4 regions of the Pseudomonas sp. P116 genome follow, and region 2 is predicted to be linked to each of the others. Evidence: predicted binding sites of a transcription regulator. Region 2 holds the regulator's gene; each other region holds the start of a gene.
The links. The regulator FliA, encoded in region 2, starts transcription of late flagellar genes. The targets are predictions, from matches to a motif close to CTAAAGTTTNNNNNNNNNNNGCCGNTAA.
Positions count from the first base shown of each region.

Region 1: the regulator FliA is predicted to act here: its motif matches at 1,643-1,670, upstream of ICA15_RS26165 (flagellar protein MotY).
Region 3: the regulator FliA is predicted to act here: its motif matches at 1,919-1,946, upstream of ICA15_RS22650 (methyl-accepting chemotaxis protein).
Region 4: the regulator FliA is predicted to act here: its motif matches at 1,575-1,602, upstream of flgM (flagellar biosynthesis anti-sigma factor FlgM).

Region 1 covers NZ_JACVHB010000009.1:242,469-246,680, reverse strand. Annotated here, with positions in the region: gene ICA15_RS26170 (argininosuccinate synthase) at 1-538, opposite strand, end outside; gene ICA15_RS26165 (flagellar protein MotY) at 668-1,576, opposite strand; gene pyrC (dihydroorotase) at 1,737-2,783, shown strand; gene rnt (ribonuclease T) at 2,780-3,457, shown strand; gene ICA15_RS26150 (peroxiredoxin) at 3,530-4,132, opposite strand.
Region 2 covers NZ_JACVHB010000001.1:749,865-754,076, reverse strand. Annotated here, with positions in the region: gene flhF (flagellar biosynthesis protein FlhF) at 1-774, shown strand, start outside; gene fleN (flagellar synthesis regulator FleN) at 891-1,721, shown strand; gene fliA (RNA polymerase sigma factor FliA) at 1,718-2,458, shown strand; gene ICA15_RS03730 (chemotaxis response regulator CheY) at 2,626-2,997, shown strand; gene ICA15_RS03725 (protein phosphatase CheZ) at 3,020-3,808, shown strand; gene ICA15_RS03720 (chemotaxis protein CheA) at 3,846-4,212, shown strand, end outside.
Region 3 covers NZ_JACVHB010000007.1:167,004-171,215, forward strand. Annotated here, with positions in the region: gene ICA15_RS22650 (methyl-accepting chemotaxis protein) at 1-1,851, opposite strand, end outside; gene ICA15_RS22655 (hypothetical protein) at 2,233-2,760, shown strand; gene ICA15_RS22660 (GNAT family N-acetyltransferase) at 2,823-3,758, opposite strand; gene ICA15_RS22665 (phenylacetate--CoA ligase family protein) at 3,736-4,212, opposite strand, start outside.
Region 4 covers NZ_JACVHB010000004.1:205,894-210,105, reverse strand. Annotated here, with positions in the region: gene ICA15_RS15285 (chemotaxis protein CheV) at 1-633, opposite strand, end outside; gene flgA (flagellar basal body P-ring formation chaperone FlgA) at 715-1,476, shown strand; gene flgM (flagellar biosynthesis anti-sigma factor FlgM) at 1,638-1,964, shown strand; gene ICA15_RS15270 (flagella synthesis protein FlgN) at 2,013-2,480, shown strand; gene ICA15_RS15265 (flagellar brake protein) at 2,564-3,310, shown strand; gene ICA15_RS15260 (MFS transporter) at 3,576-4,212, opposite strand, start outside.

The DNA of each region.
Region 1 (4,212 bases), on a different contig from region 2:
TCGAGTACGGGGATTTCTTTTTGCCGTGGCGCTCGATCGGGATCGCGTGCTTCTCGGCATAGTCCATCAGCTTCTCGCGGGACAGCAGGTCCCACTCACGCCACGGCGCGATCACTTTCACGCCTGGCTTGAGCGCGTAGGCACCCAGTTCGAAACGCACCTGATCGTTGCCCTTGCCGGTGGCGCCGTGGGAAATGGCGTCAGCGCCGGTTTCGTTGGCGATTTCGATCAGGCGCTTGGCGATCAGTGGACGCGCGATGGAAGTACCCAGCAGGTACTCGCCCTCGTAAACGGTGTTGGCGCGGAACATCGGGAACACGAAGTCACGCACGAATTCTTCGCGCAGATCGTCGATGTAGATTTCTTTGACGCCCATGGCCTGAGCCTTGGCGCGGGCCGGCTCGACCTCTTCGCCTTGACCGAGATCAGCGGTGAAGGTCACCACTTCACAGTTATAAGTATCCTGCAGCCACTTGAGGATCACCGAAGTGTCCAGGCCGCCGGAATACGCCAGAACGACCTTGTTTACGTCCGCCATGCCATCACTCCACGGGGTTCTACGGAAAGCCGAGGAGTCTAACGCCCAAACGCGATAATTTACAGAGGCGCGACAGCTTAAGACGACAAAGCGACAGATTGTGTCGAGCGCGCGACGATGACCGGCGGGTCAGGAAGTTGCCGCAGCGTTCGCTGGCGTGCTGGCAGTGGGTGCCGGGGCCGTTGCCGGGGCTACTCGCGCAAGGTGCACGTTGACCCGACGGTTCTTCGCCCGGTTGCTCGCATTGGTGTTAGGAACCAATGGGTAGCGCTCACCATGGAAACGTACGGTGATCTGCGATTCCTGAATGCCGTTGGCCTTGAAGAAATCAACCACGGCCAAGGCCCGACGACGCGACAGTTCGCGATTGGTCAGGCGATTGCCGCTGTTGTCGGAGTGGCCATCAAGTTCGATGTGGTTCACCGTCGGATCAGCCTTCATGTACTCGAGCATCACTTGCAGCTTGGCCTTGGCGGCTGCATCCAGTTCGATGCCTTCGCCGGGGAAGCCGATCTGCGACTGTTTCACCTGTTCGAAATTCTGCGGCAGCAACTTCGCCACACAGCTCTGGTAATCGTTGAAGGCCTTGCTGAACCTGACCGGCAACAAACGCACTTCCGAGACCCGACCATCGCTTGAAGCGCGACGAACAACAGGGCTGCGCCCGTCCATCAGTCCACTGATCAAGCCACCGGCCTGAGACTGCGAACTGTTGAACAAGACGTTGCCGCTGCCCAGTCTTACAGAGCCCAGATTGATGTCGCCGCGTCCCGGCTGCCAAGGTGCTGCGGCTGCGAGCAACGTCGCCGAACCGCCGCCGAGCATGGCGTTGTAGGCATTCAGACGGAAAATCGCCTGTTCACCGGCCTTGCGCACGAACTCACCCGAGCCGAAATCTGTAATCGGTTGTGTCAGACGGCACTCGAACTTGTCGCCGGCGACCGTCCACTCAATGTTCTCCAGGCGAGTCTGGTACGTAAGCGCCATCGCAGGAAAACTGGCAAACACACTGAGCAAGGCTAAATATCGCTGGCGCACGGGAGGCTCCATTGGCTTCTGAAACACAAAGACCGATTCACACTACGTTTACGGCATACCTACGGGATATCGGAAGGTTCCCGCAAAACTTGATAGCGAGTGCCTGCAAGAGTCTTTTCCGGTAGCATTCGCCTCAGTTTGACCCGCCTGGAATCCCCTCATGTCCGACCGCCTGACCCTGCTGCGTCCCGACGACTGGCATATTCATCTTCGCGATGGTGCCGTGTTGACCAATACCGTTGCCGATGTTGCGCGCACGTTTGGTCGCGCCATCATCATGCCCAACCTGGTACCACCGGTGCGCAACGCCGCTGAAGCCGACGGCTATCGCCAGCGGATTCTCGCTGCCCGCCCGGCCGGCAGTCGCTTTGAGCCGTTGATGGTGCTGTACCTCACCGACCGCACCCAGCCCGAAGAAATTCGCGAGGCCAAGGCCAGCGGTTTCGTGCACGCCGCCAAGTTGTACCCGGCCGGCGCCACCACCAATTCGGATTCTGGCGTCACCAGCATCGACAAGATCTTCCCGGCAATCGAGGCCATGGCCGAAGTCGGGATGCCGTTGTTGATTCACGGCGAAGTCACCCGTGGCGATGTCGATGTGTTCGACCGCGAAAAAATCTTCATCGATGAGCACATGCGTCGTGTGGTCGAGCGTTTCCCGACGCTCAAGGTTGTTTTCGAACACATCACCACCGCCGATGCCGTGCAGTTCGTCAACGAGGCCCCGGCCAACGTTGGCGCGACCATCACCGCACATCACCTGCTGTACAACCGCAACCACATGCTGGTGGGCGGGATTCGGCCGCATTTCTACTGCCTGCCGATCCTCAAGCGCAACACCCACCAGGAAGCCCTCCTCGACGCCGCCACCAGCGGCAGCGCGAAGTTCTTCCTCGGCACCGACTCGGCGCCGCACGCCCAGCACGCCAAGGAAGCCGCTTGCGGCTGTGCTGGCTGCTACACCGCGTACGCCGCCATCGAGATGTATGCCGAAGCGTTTGAACAACGTAATGCGCTGGACAAGCTCGAAGCGTTCGCCAGCCTCAACGGCCCGCGTTTCTATGGCCTGCCGGTGAACACCGATCGCATCACCCTGGTTCGTGACGAATGGACCGCCCCAACCAGCCTGCCATTTGGCGAGCTGACCGTTATCCCGCTGCGCGCCGGTGAAAAACTGCGCTGGCGCCTGCTGGAGGAACACGCGTGAGTGAAGACCATTTCGACGACGAACTGGACGGTCAAAGTGGCGGAGGCGGTTCCCGTCACCCAATGGCAGCACGCTTTCGCGGCTACCTGCCGGTTGTCGTCGACGTAGAAACCGGTGGCTTCAATTCGGCCACCGATGCGTTGCTGGAGATTGCCGCGACCACCATCGCCATGGATGAAAAGGGTTTCGTTTATCCGGATCACACCTACTTCTTCCGTGTCGAGCCGTTCGAAGGCGCCAACATTGAAGCGGCGGCACTGGAGTTCACCGGGATCAAGCTGGACCACCCGCTGCGCATGGCTGTCAGCGAAGAGACGGCACTGACTGACATCTTCCGTGGCATCCGCAAGGCGCTGAAAGCCAACGGCTGCAAGCGCGCGATTCTGGTCGGCCACAACAGCAGCTTCGATCTTGGCTTCCTCAATGCCGCCGTTGCGCGACTGGACATGAAGCGTAATCCGTTCCACCCGTTCTCCAGTTTCGACACGGCGACGCTGGCCGGTCTGGCTTACGGCCAAACCGTACTGGCGAAAGCCTGTCAGGCGGCCGACATCGATTTCGACGGTCGTGAGGCGCACTCCGCGCGTTACGACACCGAGAAAACCGCTGAGCTGTTCTGCGGCATCGTCAATCGCTGGAAACAGATGGGCGGCTGGGAAGACTTCAACGACTGATCCTCGTCGATCTACCGCTCATAAAAAAACCGGCCACTTGGGCCGGTTTTTTTGTACCTCAAACGTTGCGCCTTACAGGGCAGCAGCGTTCTCGGTCAGGTAAGCAGCAACGCCTTCTGGCGAAGCGTTCATGCCTTTGTCGCCTTTTTTCCAGTTGGCAGGGCAGACTTCGCCGTGCTCTTCGTGGAATTGCAGAGCGTCGACCAGACGGATCAGCTCTTCCATGTTACGGCCCAGTGGCAGGTCGTTGATGATCTGCGAGCGGACAACGCCTTTGTCGTCGATCAGGAATGCGCCACGGAAAGCCACGCCGCCTTCGGATTCAACGTCGTAAGCCTTGGCGATGTCGTGCTTCATGTCGGCAGCCATGGTGTATTTCACCTGGCCGATGCCGCCATTGTTCACTGGGGTGTTGCGCCAGGCGTTGTGGGTGAAGTGCGAGTCGATCGACACAGCGATCACTTCAACGTTGCGTGCCTTGAAGTCAGCCATGCGGTTGTCCAGAGCGATCAGCTCGGACGGGCAGACGAAGGTGAAGTCCAGTGGGTAGAAGAACACCAGGCCGTATTTGCCTTTGATGGCCGAGGACAGGGTGAAGCTGTCAACGATCTCGCCATTGCCGAGTACGGCCGGGACGGTGAAGTCTGGGGCTTGTTTGCCTACGAGTACGCTCATTGATATCTCCTGGTGTAGAAACTTGAAGTTCAGGGTCCGGGCCAGCCTGCCACCCTCAGGCGACAGCCCTGTGACACGAA
Region 2 (4,212 bases):
CTGCTGGCGATGATCACGGATATCGAAGAACCGCGTCAGGCCTGGCGCATGCTGCTGGCGCACCTGGCGCGGATGATTGCCGTACCGGAAGTCGAGCCGCTGGAAGAGGGCGGTGTGATTGCCATGGTCGGCCCTGCCGGCATGGGCAAGACCACCACGCTGGCCAAGCTTGCTGCCCGTTACGTGCTCAAGTACGGCGCGCAGAATGTCGCGCTGGTGAGCATGGACAGCTTCCGCATCGGCGCGCAGGAACAACTGAAGACCCTGGGCCGGATTCTCAACGTGCCGGTAACGCACGTCGATCCGGGTCAGTCGCTGGTGCAGGCCCTGGACCCGCTGCTGCGCAAACGCGTGGTGCTGATCGATACCGCCGGCCTGCAGGCCAGCGATCCGGCACTGCGTATGCAGCTCGAGAGCCTGGCCGGGCGTGGCATCCGTTCAAAAAATTATCTCGTGCTGGCAACCACCAGCCAGAAACAGGTTCTAACCGCCGCTTATCACAGTTACAAGCGTTGCGGGCTCGCCGGGTGCATCCTGACTAAACTGGATGAAACGGCCAGCCTCGGCGAAGTGTTGAGCCTGGCGATCAGTCATGAATTGCCGGTCGCGTATCTGACCGATGGCCCACGGATTCCGGATGATTTGCATCTGCCGCGCCGTCATCAACTGGTCAGCCGCGCCGTCAGCGTGCAAATGCAGGAAGAACCCAGCGAAGAAGCCATGGCTGACATGTTCGCTGATATCTATCACAGCCCGACCAAGCAGGTAGGCTGAGGTAATCATGAACCGTTTTTGTACCTACATCGATGGTCTGCCATGCATTGTTCCGTTTGTGAACGCGCAGCCAGTAATGTGGCCTCCGTCTATGCAAGACAAGGTAAAGAAATAACATGGGCAGCATGCATCCCGTACAGGTGATCGCGGTGACCGGCGGCAAAGGTGGCGTCGGCAAGACTAACGTGTCAGTGAACTTGTCTCTGGCGCTGGCAGAGCTTGGCCGTCGGGTCATGCTGCTGGACGCCGATCTGGGGCTGGCGAACGTCGACGTTCTGTTGGGCCTGACGCCCAAACGCACCTTGGCCGACGTGATCGAAGGCCGCTGCGAGTTGCGCGACGTGCTGTTGCAAGGCCCGGGCGGAATTCGCATCGTGCCTGCCGCATCGGGCACTCAGAGCATGGTGCATCTGAGCCCGGCTCAGCATGCCGGTCTGATTCAGGCGTTCAGCGACATCGGCGACAATCTCGACGTACTGGTGATCGACACCGCTGCGGGTATTGGTGACTCGGTAGTCAGTTTCGTACGCGCCGCGCAAGAAGTGTTGCTGGTGGTTTGCGACGAGCCGACTTCGATCACTGACGCTTACGCGCTGATCAAGTTGCTCAACCGCGATTACGGCATGAACCGCTTCCGCGTCCTCGCCAACATGGCGCAGAGCCCGCAGGAAGGGCGCAACCTGTTCGCCAAGTTGACCAAGGTCACGGATCGCTTCCTTGACGTAGCCCTACAATACGTCGGCGCCGTGCCTTACGACGAAAGCGTGCGCAAGGCCGTGCAGAAACAACGTGCGGTCTATGAAGCCTTTCCGCGCTCCAAGTGCGCCCTGGCGTTCAAGGCAATTGCACAGAAGGTCGATACCTGGCCGCTGCCTGCCAACCCGCGCGGCCACCTTGAATTCTTCGTCGAGCGCCTCGTGCAGCAAACGGCAGGGCCTGTCATATGACCGCAAGCGGTATGAACTACTACAAGAAGTCGGCACGTGATGCGCAGTACGAGTTGATCGAGCGTTACGCGCCACTGGTCAAACGCATTGCCTATCACTTGCTGGCACGGTTGCCGGCGAGTGTGCAGGTCGAAGACCTGATCCAGGCCGGGATGATCGGCCTGCTCGAAGTCTCGACCAAATATGACGCCAGCAAAGGCGCCAGTTTCGAAACGTACGCGGGCATTCGAATCCGCGGCGCGATGCTCGACGAAGTGCGCAAAGGGGACTGGGCGCCACGCTCGGTTCACCGCAATACCCGTATGGTCAGCGACGCAATTCGCTCGATTGAAGCTAAAACCGGCCGTGATGCTAAAGATCACGAAGTTGCGGCCGAACTCCAATTGAGTCTCGATGATTATTACGGGATTTTGAATGACACCTTGGGCAGCCGCCTGTTCAGTTTCGACGACCTGTTGCAGGACGGCGAACACGAAGGGCTGCACGAGGATGGCGCGAGTGCTCATCTTGAGCCGTCACGCGATCTGGAAGATGAACGCTTCCAGGCAGCGCTGGCGGACGCGATTGCCAATTTGCCGGAGCGTGAGCGACTGGTGTTGGCGCTGTACTACGACGAAGAGCTGAACCTCAAGGAGATCGGTGAAGTCCTTGGCGTCAGTGAATCGCGGGTCAGCCAGTTACACAGCCAGTGCGCGGCCCGTTTGCGGGGGCGTTTGGGGGAGTGGCGAGCGCGCTGAAGGCAGTGTGGGGACACTGCGAACGAGGCTGGTGCGGTGATGAACGGCACCGGTCTTGCTCTGTTGTGCTCCAGACAGTCTTTGAGTGTTACGCCGGATTGAATGAAATGGCGCGTCCAGGTGCTGGGCGCGTTTAAGACTGCTTGGAGGTCGAATTGGACAAGAACATGAAAATCCTCATCGTTGATGACTTCTCAACGATGCGGCGGATCATCAAGAACCTGCTGCGCGATCTGGGGTTCACCAACACCGTCGAGGCTGACGATGGCATTACCGCCATTCCGGTTCTCAACAGCGGCAGCATCGACTTTCTGGTAACGGACTGGAACATGCCGGGCATGACCGGTATCGACCTGCTGCGTCACGTGCGCGCCGATGAAAAACTCAAGCACCTGCCAGTGCTGATGGTGACCGCTGAAGCCAAGCGCGAACAGATCATTGAAGCAGCCCAGGCCGGTGTAAACGGCTATGTGGTGAAACCCTTCACGGCCCAGGCGTTGAAAGACAAAATCGAGAAGATTTTCGAACGCATCGGTTGAGAAACTGCGCCACGGGGGAGCTATGGACCACAACGAATCTTCACAGGGCGATTTTGAATCGACCCTGAAAAAACATGCGGTCGAACTGGTCGAAAGCCTTGAAAAGGGCAGGTTCGGCGACGCTGTGCAATTGATCCATGAGCTCAATCAGACCCGTGACCGTGGCCTGTACCAGGAAGTTGGCAAGCTCACACGTGAACTGCACAGTGCGATCGTCAATTTCCAGATTGATCCGAACATGCCGCAGGCCGAGGAAGTGTCGCAAATTACCGACGCCACCGAACGCCTGGGCTATGTGGTCAAGCTGACGGAAGCCGCGGCCAACCGCACCATGGATCTGGTGGAAAACGCCACGCCGGTGGTCAATGGTCTGGCTGAGGAAGCCCAGGCCTTGAGTACCGATTGGGGTCGTTTCATGCGTCGTGAAGTCGGGGCTGAAGAGTTCCGTGAACTGGCGCGCCGGGTCGACGGTTTTCTGTCACGCAGCACCACGGGCAACCGTGCGGTGTCGAGCAATCTGAACGACATCCTGCTGGCTCAGGATTATCAGGACCTCACCGGTCAGGTGATCAAGCGTGTGACCCAACTGGTCACCGAAGTCGAAAGCAATTTGCTCAAACTCGTGCTCATGGCCAGTCAGGTGGACCGCTTTGCGGGCATCGAACATGACCGTGCGGCGATGCTCGCTGAAAAAGATCCACAAAAACATCTCTCGCAGGGTGAAGGTCCGCAGATTCATGCCGATAAACGAGAAGACGTTGTGTCCGGTCAGGACGATGTGGACGATTTGCTATCCAGCCTTGGATTTTGAAGTTTAGGTTTTTAGACCTGTTAGGAGCACCCCCTTAATGAGCTTCGGCGCCGATGAAGAGATCCTTCAGGATTTCCTGGTTGAGGCCGGCGAGATTCTTGAGCAGCTGTCAGAACAATTGGTCGAGCTGGAAAGCCGCCCGGATGATGCTGATCTGCTCAACGCAATTTTTCGCGGTTTCCACACTGTAAAAGGGGGCGCCGGCTTCCTTCAGCTCAATGAGCTGGTTGAGTGCTGTCACATCGCCGAAAACGTGTTCGACATCCTGCGAAAGGGTGAGCGTCGCGTTGATTCAGAACTGATGGACGTTGTCCTCGAAGCACTGGATGCGGTGAACGGCATGTTCACCGAAGTGCGCGAGCGCAGCCCGATTACGGCGGCTACGCCTGAACTGCTGGCCGCTT
Region 3 (4,212 bases), on a different contig from region 2:
CTCTTCGGTCACCGCGCTTTGCTGCTCGGCGGCGGTGGCAATTTGCGTGCTGAGGCTGTTGATATGGCTGACGGAACCGGCCATTTCATCCAGCCCCGCGTTGACCCGTGCCGTGGCGTCGGCTGCCGACTGGCAACTGGCCTGGGTGTTTTCCATGGCGCTGACCGACGAACTCACCCCTTGGGTCAGACGCTTCAACATCTCGTTGATTTCCGAAGTGCTGGCCTGGGTGCGGGCGGCGAGGGCGCGCACCTCATCGGCTACCACGGCGAAGCCGCGACCCTGTTCACCGGCGCGGGCCGCTTCGATGGCGGCGTTGAGCGCCAACAGGTTGGTCTGGCCGGCAATCGCGCCAATCACCCCGAGAATCTCGGTGATGCGTTGGGCGTCCTGTTGCATGTTTTCGACTTTATGGGTGGCGCTGGCCACTTCATCGATCAGCGCGACCACGCTGTTGGTCGCCTCGCCTACCACCACCCGAGAACGGTCGGCGTTTTCGTTGGCGCGCTGGGTGAAGGCAGCGGTTTCAGCAGCGTTCTGCGCCACGCTGTCGGCGGTCGAGCTCATCTCGGTGATGGCGGTGACGGTCTGATCGGTTTCAGACGCGTGACGCAGCAGGATCTGGCTGGTATGCGCCGACGTGCGTTGCAGGTTGTCGAGGCTCGACGCCATGGCGCCGGTGGCTTGGGTGACTTCGCCGATCATGTTTTGCAAATACGCAATAAAGGTGTTGACCGAATGACCGATGGCGCCGAGTTCATCTTCGGCGCGGATGGTGATGCGTCGAGTCAGGTCGGCATCGCCGCTGGACAGCAGGTCGATGTTGGCTTTCAGCGCTTTCATGCGCGAAACCAGCTGGCGGATCGCGTAGACCTGCAACAGCACCAACAGAATCACCAGCGGAATCTGCAACAGGCTCAGGGTGCTGAGCACGTCGTCACGCTGGGCGGTCAGCATTTTGGTCGGCAAGGCAGTGGCGAGGAACCACGGTGTGCCCTCGATCGGGCGCATGAAGAAGGTGCTGGCTTCACCGTTGTTGTCGAATTCGACGCGTTGCGCCTGATCGCGGCTTTGCAGACCCGCCTTGACCTGGCTGGCGAAGGTCGAGCCGGCAGCCAGTTCGCTGATGTTCTTCAGCACGATCGGGCCGCTGATGCGCGAACTGTTGCTGATGATTTTGCCATCGGCCTCGACAATGAGCATTTCAGCGTTGAGGTCTTTTTCCTTGCGGGCCACCAGGTCGTTGAAGAAACCCAGGGTGACGTCGATGGTCGACACGCCCCAGGCGTTGCCGTTTTTCTGGATGGCCATGGCGCAGTTGGTGCGCGGCTCGGCGCTGGCGTCGTCCTTATAGGCCGCCGCCCAGGCGCACTGACCGCGCGGGGTGGCCATGCCGCCCTTGTACCAGGTCTGGTCGTAGTAATTGGGTGCCGCGTCACTGTTCCAGAACGTGTTTACCGCCAGTTTGCCCGAGGCGTCGCGGTGCCAGAAGGTGCTGAACTTGTTTCGTCCGGCTTCACGCTGGCCGGGTAGCGGCCAGATACCACCGCCAAACACTTTCAGTTCGCCGTATTGATCCACCAGGCCCGGCAATACCGTGTCGATGGCAGCGCTGTCGAGCAGCGGGATGGTCTGGGTGATGCTGCGTTGTTGCGCCTGAACCTTGTTCAACTCGCCCTGAATCTGCTCCGCGACTTCAGCAATGCGGTTGAGCACCACCTGTTCTTCGGTTTGACGCAGTTTGGGTGCGACCAATTGGCTGATACCGACCACGGTCAGCACTGACAACAGCAGCATGAACAGAACCAGAAACAGCGTGTAGCGAGCCTGAATAGTGCGGAATGCGGGCATGGAGACCGGTCCTTGAGCTGCGATTCTTATTAGGGGCGGGAGGCGTAAACATCGCGGGTATCACTAGGTATCGTCGATGCAGTCAGAAGCTTTAGGTACCGGAGTGCTGAAAAGCTGAAGGCCGATGACCGGTCGGTATTGAATCTGATACACAGGAATCAATCAGCCAGGCCATCGGCGTGGATTTTATGCAGGTCGCGATGTAATGAGAGTCTTGAAAGCCAGCATCCACGGAGGTCTGCTGATTTGTATCGAGAATGTACGAGAATTGTAAGTGAGTGCACAAAAAGGGTTGGTGCCATCAGTTGGCCGGTGGATACTCCCCGGCATTCGAGTGGTTCAACAAGGATATTTCATGTTCATTTCACAGGGAGTTTTCTCATGACGATTGGCATTGTCGGCGGCTGGGAAAGCAAGGCTGGCGTCATGGTGCGCAACACGGGCGGCAAAAAGCAGGTGTCCCAAAGCGTCAAGGTGCAGCAAATGCTCACCAAGGTCGGTAACGATCCTAACGCTTTGAACACTGCCGAGATGGACAAGCAAGGCCTGCGCAAAAACATCAAGGGCTTTGACCCTGCGAACGTCTCGGTAAAACAGATGGGTAACCTGGCGGCGATGCTGCGTAGCCGAGGGCTGATCTCGGAAATCACGTCCTTCACCCTGATGAATGCCGGCGACAAGTTCGACCGTTTCGGCGTGACCAAAGACATTGATGTCAAATTCAATGCGCTGGAGTATTTCGCGACTCAGCTTGATGCGATCCAGAACAATGGTCTCAATGGCAACGCGTACGGCAAAAATCTGATCCCCGAATTCAAGAAAGCCATTTACGTCCTGCAAAACCTGAAAACCTATGGGGAAGGCAACGCGCCGCTTCCCAATAAAGACGGCATCAAAGCCAAGGCTTGAGCCGCCAGACAATGACCCGCTCAAGGTGAACGGGTCATTAGCAAGATCTCGGTACGCTCAAGTCACAGCGCTATTTTGCTCAGGCGAGGTACGACTTGCTGTTGCGCCTGATCGTGTAAGTGCTGCATCCGCGAGCAGTGCAGCTCAAGTTTGCCCAGCCGGTAACCCCGGTGAAACAATGCCAGCCATCCTCCCTCCTTACCCTCGACGGGTGCCAGCCCGGTAAAGACAAAGCCGATTGCGGTCAGCCTGTTCAGATCGCAGGTAAATTGCTGCGACAATCCGAGCCGGATCGACACCATCCATTGCTGCGGCAATCCCCTTAGCTGCTCGAGCAGATCGGGCCGCAGGTTCTTGAGCCGGATGTCGTAACGATTGGTGTGTCGTTCCAGCTGAATAGCTGGACCACGCCAGCAAAACCTTTGCTCGTGCGTGCCGAATACATCAGATAAATGTTCCATGAAACTGCGGTAACCAGACGGCCAGGTCTGTCTCGGCAGCGGGCGTTTATACCCGTCGATGATGCGGCATCCCATAACAATGGATTCCGGCGTTGAGCTACCAAACGGCGAGGGCACGTAGTCCGGCAACAGCCCGGTGTTATGAAAACCGAGGTTGGCGGCCATGCGTTGCGTGTACGGATGGTGAGTGACCTGTTTGATGGATACGCTGTGGCAGCCCAGTGCTTGCGCGTGGCTCAGCAGTTGCTGGCTCAGACGCGTGGCAATGTTTTGTCCCCGGGCATCGGGATGGACGGCGCTCAATGCCAGTTCGGCGGTGCGGGCGCCTGTGTCGCGAAACAGGGTGGCGTGCCCGCGTATCTGCCCGTCCAGCTCGGCGACCAGCGAGTGCCAGCGCTGGTCGGCGTGGTTCTGGTTGATCATCTGCGGCAGATAAACATGCGGTTGCACGTAAAGATCGCCGTACACCTCGCGGAACAACTGGCTGACCGCCGTGGCATCGCTGGCGCGATAGTTACGCAGAATCAGCGGTTGCATCCGGACCCTCCTGATCCTTGTGTTCATAGCGACGCAGGTCCAGCACGCGCAGGCATTTGCCCGAGCGGGGATGTCGTGGCAGATCCTCATGCGTGCAGCACTGGACGTGCAGTTCCAGCAGATGATCCGTCCGTAATTGCGTGATCAACGGATAAAGCTCAAGCATTGCGTTTTCCAGTTGCTGATTGACGTCGGCGCGGTCGGGAGACTGTGCAGCCGGCACCCATTTGAGCGTCAGTACATCCTTGAACGTGGCCTGTTCAATCACCATTTGCCAGTCGTCACTGGCGGCATCGCGGCGTATCAGCTCGGCGATCTCTTGAGGGACCAGCGACAAAATTCCCACCCGGACTCGTTGGCTACTGGCGCTTCGGCCCTTTAGCGCGAACTTGCGCTGCGCAGTGCCGTGCGGTTCTCGCCAACAGGCGCGGTCGCCTACCGGGTAACGAATCAG
Region 4 (4,212 bases), on a different contig from region 2:
GCCGTCGTTCAACGCCACGACTTCCACGCCAACCGTCTGCAGACACCGCGAGACCTGCTTGCGTGCCACCGACGAGTCATCGACTGTCAGCACCCGCAGCGACAACGCTTTGGTCTGGGTCTCGACATCGACCACGCCGACCGAAATCGCTTCCGGCGTCGGTGCGACTTCCGCCAGCACTTTCTCGACGTCGATGATTTCGACTAACTGATTGTCCACCCGAGTCACAGCGGTCAGATAATGATCGCGACCCGTGCCCTTGGGCGGCGGATGAATCTCTTCCCAGTTCATGTTGACGATGCGCTCCACCGAGCGGACCAGGAAACCCTGGGTCTTGGTGTTGTACTCCGTGATGATCACGAACGGGTTGTTCTTGTCTTTCAACGCACCTGAGCCGGTCGCCATTGCCAGATCAAGGATCGGAATGGTCGCCCCCCGAATACTTGCCACCCCGCACACGACAGGACTGGACTTGGGCATCAACGTCAGCGACGGGCATTGCAGCACTTCCCGAACCTTGAACACGTTGATCCCGTAGAGTTGCTGACCGTCAAGACGGAACAACAACAGCTCCAGGCGATTCTGCCCTACCAGTTGCGTGCGCTGGTTCACCGAATCCATTACACCAGCCATGCCAGACTCCTAAACCAACGCCAAGTGTTGTTGCGACGCACATTCATTGCTAAACGGCACGGCGCTTGCTTTTTAACTCGTATGAACGCTCAAACGACATTTTTCCGACGCCTGACATCTTCCCTCCGCAGAGGGCTTTGCGCGGTGTCCGCCATTTATTGCTGTTTCGCTGGCAGCCCTGCCATTGCTGATGCGGTTACCCTGCCTGACATGCTTATCGGCGTCACACAGGGCTTTCTTGAGTTCACCGTAGAAGACTATCTGGCAACCAGTCAAACGGAAGGCCGCTACGAAATCGAAGTGAACCAGCTCGACCCCCGCATGCGCATGCCCATGTGCGACAAGGAATTGACAGCCTCACTGGAGAGTCCGGCACGTCCTTTGGGCCGGGTAACGGTCAAGGTTCGCTGTGAGGGCGCCTCCCCCTGGACCGTGTTCGTACCCGCTCAAGTCCGCCTGTTTCGCGAGATTGTGACCACTACCCGCCCCCTCAAGCGCGCCGGGATTATCGAGCCTCAGGATGTGGTTTTGCGCGAGCGCGATGTCAGCACAATCAACCAGGGTTTTTTGACGTCGGTAGACGACGCGATCGGGCAGAAATTAACCCGACCAACGGTAGCCGATCAGGTCATTACCCTGGTGCATCTGGAACAGGCGGAAGTTGTGCGCAAAGGCGATCAAGTGGTCATCACCGCCCGCAGCGGGACGATGGCCGTGCGCATGCCCGGCGAAGCCTTGGCCAACGGCGGCCTGAGGGAACAGATCCGGGTGAAAAACCTCAACTCGCAACGGGTCATCAAGGCGCAAGTCGTCGCGCCGGGCCAAGTGGAAGTCGCCATGTAGAAGCCCTCGTGAGAAAACTGGCGCGGACCCCGTCGCTTCCCTAAACTGTGCCGCAGCAGGACACGCGCCGGCGCATGCAGACTCATTCGCAAATGGGCCTAAAGTTTTCCAGGGGATAGCCGAAAACATGGCAAGCGTCCAAATTCCCAGAGGTTTTTATCATGGTCATCGATTTCAGCCGTTTGAACAGCTCCTCGTCACTTACGGGCAGTACGCGTACCAGCAACGCCAAGGAAACCGCCGAAAACGGCACCTCAGCGCCGCTGAATACCCCGGCCGAATCGGCCAGTACCGCTAAAAGCGGGGAATCGGTACACCTCAGCAATGAGGCTCAACAGTTGCAGAAGGTCACTGACAAGCTGCGCGATCAACCTGCTGTCGACAAAGCCCGTGTGGCCGAGTTGAAAGCCGCGATTGCCGATGGCAGCTATAAAGTCGACAGCAACCGTGTAGCCAGCAAACTGCTCAACTTCGAAGCCCAGCGCTAGGCCTTCGCCTGCGCCAGGCTTTTGGACGCTTAAAACCCAAGGCCAGCCATGCACGACACTAATTTACTGCAACTGATCAACGACGACTTTGCTCCAGCTCAACAATTGCTGGAGTTACTGCAAACCGAGGCCCTCGCCTTGCACGGTCGCGACATGCCCTTGCTGGAAGAAATTCTGGCGCGCAAACAGGCATTGATCATTCTGCTTGAACAGCATGGCCGCAAGCGCAGCGAAATCCTCGCCAGCCTGAACCTGCCGACTGACCGCACAGGCCTCGAGCAACTGGCCAGCCAGTCGAGCATTGGCGAGCAGTTGATGACGCAGGGCGATGCCCTCACTGACCTCATCAGCCAGTGCCAGGCAGCCAACGCCAAGAACGGCCAGTCGATCCAGATCCAGCAGGCCGCGACATCCAATCAGTTGAAAATTCTCACCGGGGGCGAACCGCCAGCGCTTTATGACGCCAGCGGCACTTTCGCCAGACCCGTCAAGCCGCGCACCTTCAGCCAGGCGTGAGCCATTCGCACTATCAACACGCGGAACATGCTGGCAAAATGCTGGCCATTCATCGTCAAATTTTGTCTGGAGATTGAGAGAACGTGCCAAACGCCCTAAGCGCGGATGATGCTCCGCAGCCACCTAAGGTGCTCACCACGCCCCTGGAAATCTCCAGCAACCTGCGTCAACTGCAAGACAGTCACGACCCGCTGATCATCACGTTCCATGAACGCAGCCAGCGCTTCCAGAGCTACCTGATCAAAGTCGACCGCGACAGCGCCTCGATCGCTCTGGACGAAATGATCCCGCGCGACGGCGAGCGCTTTCTGCTGGCCGGTGAACCGTTCAGGGTTGAAGGCTTCCATGATGGCGTACGCATTGCCTGGGAATGCAACGGTACGCTGAACATCGAAGAATCCGACGGCGACCGCTTTTACACCGGCGAGCTGCCGACCGAAGTGGTTTATCACCAGCGCCGCAACGCTTTTCGCGCAGCACTGAAACTGACCGATCTGGTCAGCGTTGAACTGGGTGGCGAAAAGCTCAAGGCGCCAATCCAGGGCAAACTGCTGGATATTTCCGCCACCGGTTGCAAACTGCGCTTTGAAGGCGACATCACTGACCGGCTGCAACTGGGCCAGGTCTACGACCGCATGATCGCCCCGCCACTGTTCGGCAACCAGCCGATTTCCGTCGAACTGCGCTATCTGCACTTCGAAGAAAAACTCAACATCACCTTCGCCGGCCTGCGTTTCCACAACATCAGTGGCCCGGCCGCGCGCAACGTCGAGCGTTTCGTCTATCAGTTGCAACGTGAAGCACGGCGTTTCGACAAAGACGATATGTGAGTCGTACGCGCCAATAAAAAGGGCAGTCACCTCGCGGTGACTGCCCTTTTTTATGTCTGCCAAAGGATTGAAGCGCTAGGAAATCCCTGTGGCGAGGGGATTTATCCCCGATGGGGCGCGAAGCACCCCCAAGAACCATTCAATGCGGTGTATCAGTGAGATCAGGTCAACCAGATTAGGGCCGCTGCGCGGCCCATCGGGGATAAATCCCCTCGCCACAAAAGCCCCGCAACTCCGAAATCCTCAGTTGATTGCTCTGCCATATTCAAGGCCTGGCACCGCTGATATCCGGTGTTGGTTTTTCGCCGTCGTCATCGGGGCTTGCTTCTGGCTCAGATGGAGATTCAGGCTCTGTTTCAGGCTCCGGCTCCGGCTCCGGCTCTGGATCCGGGCTGACCGGATTCTGCATCTGCTCCTGCACCACCTGCTCATCCACTCGCGGATCAAGCGCAGCGACCAGCGGCGAACTCGACATGCTGTCCGGCATCGCCACGTGATGCAGCGGCGCGTCGTCGACCTGATGCAGATTGGTCACCGCTTTCGGGCGGATTCGCCACACCAGCACCAGCGCAAAGAAGCTGAAGAACGCATACAGGCTCTGGCTGCCGAGAAACTTCATCAGCACACCCGCCAGCAATGGCCCGATACTCGCACCCACCCCGTAAGTGACCAGCAGCATCGCCGTCAGCGACACGCGCCGATCACCTTCGACGTGGTCGTTGGAAAACGCCACCGCCAACGGATACAGACAGAACTGCACCAGCGAGCAGAAGAAGCCGACCACGAACAGCACCTCCAACGGCACCTGCGGCATGATCGCCAATGGCAACGCCGCCACCGCAAGGAAACCGGCGAAGCAACGGATCAGCAGCGCGCGATCATAACGATCAGACAGCCAGCCC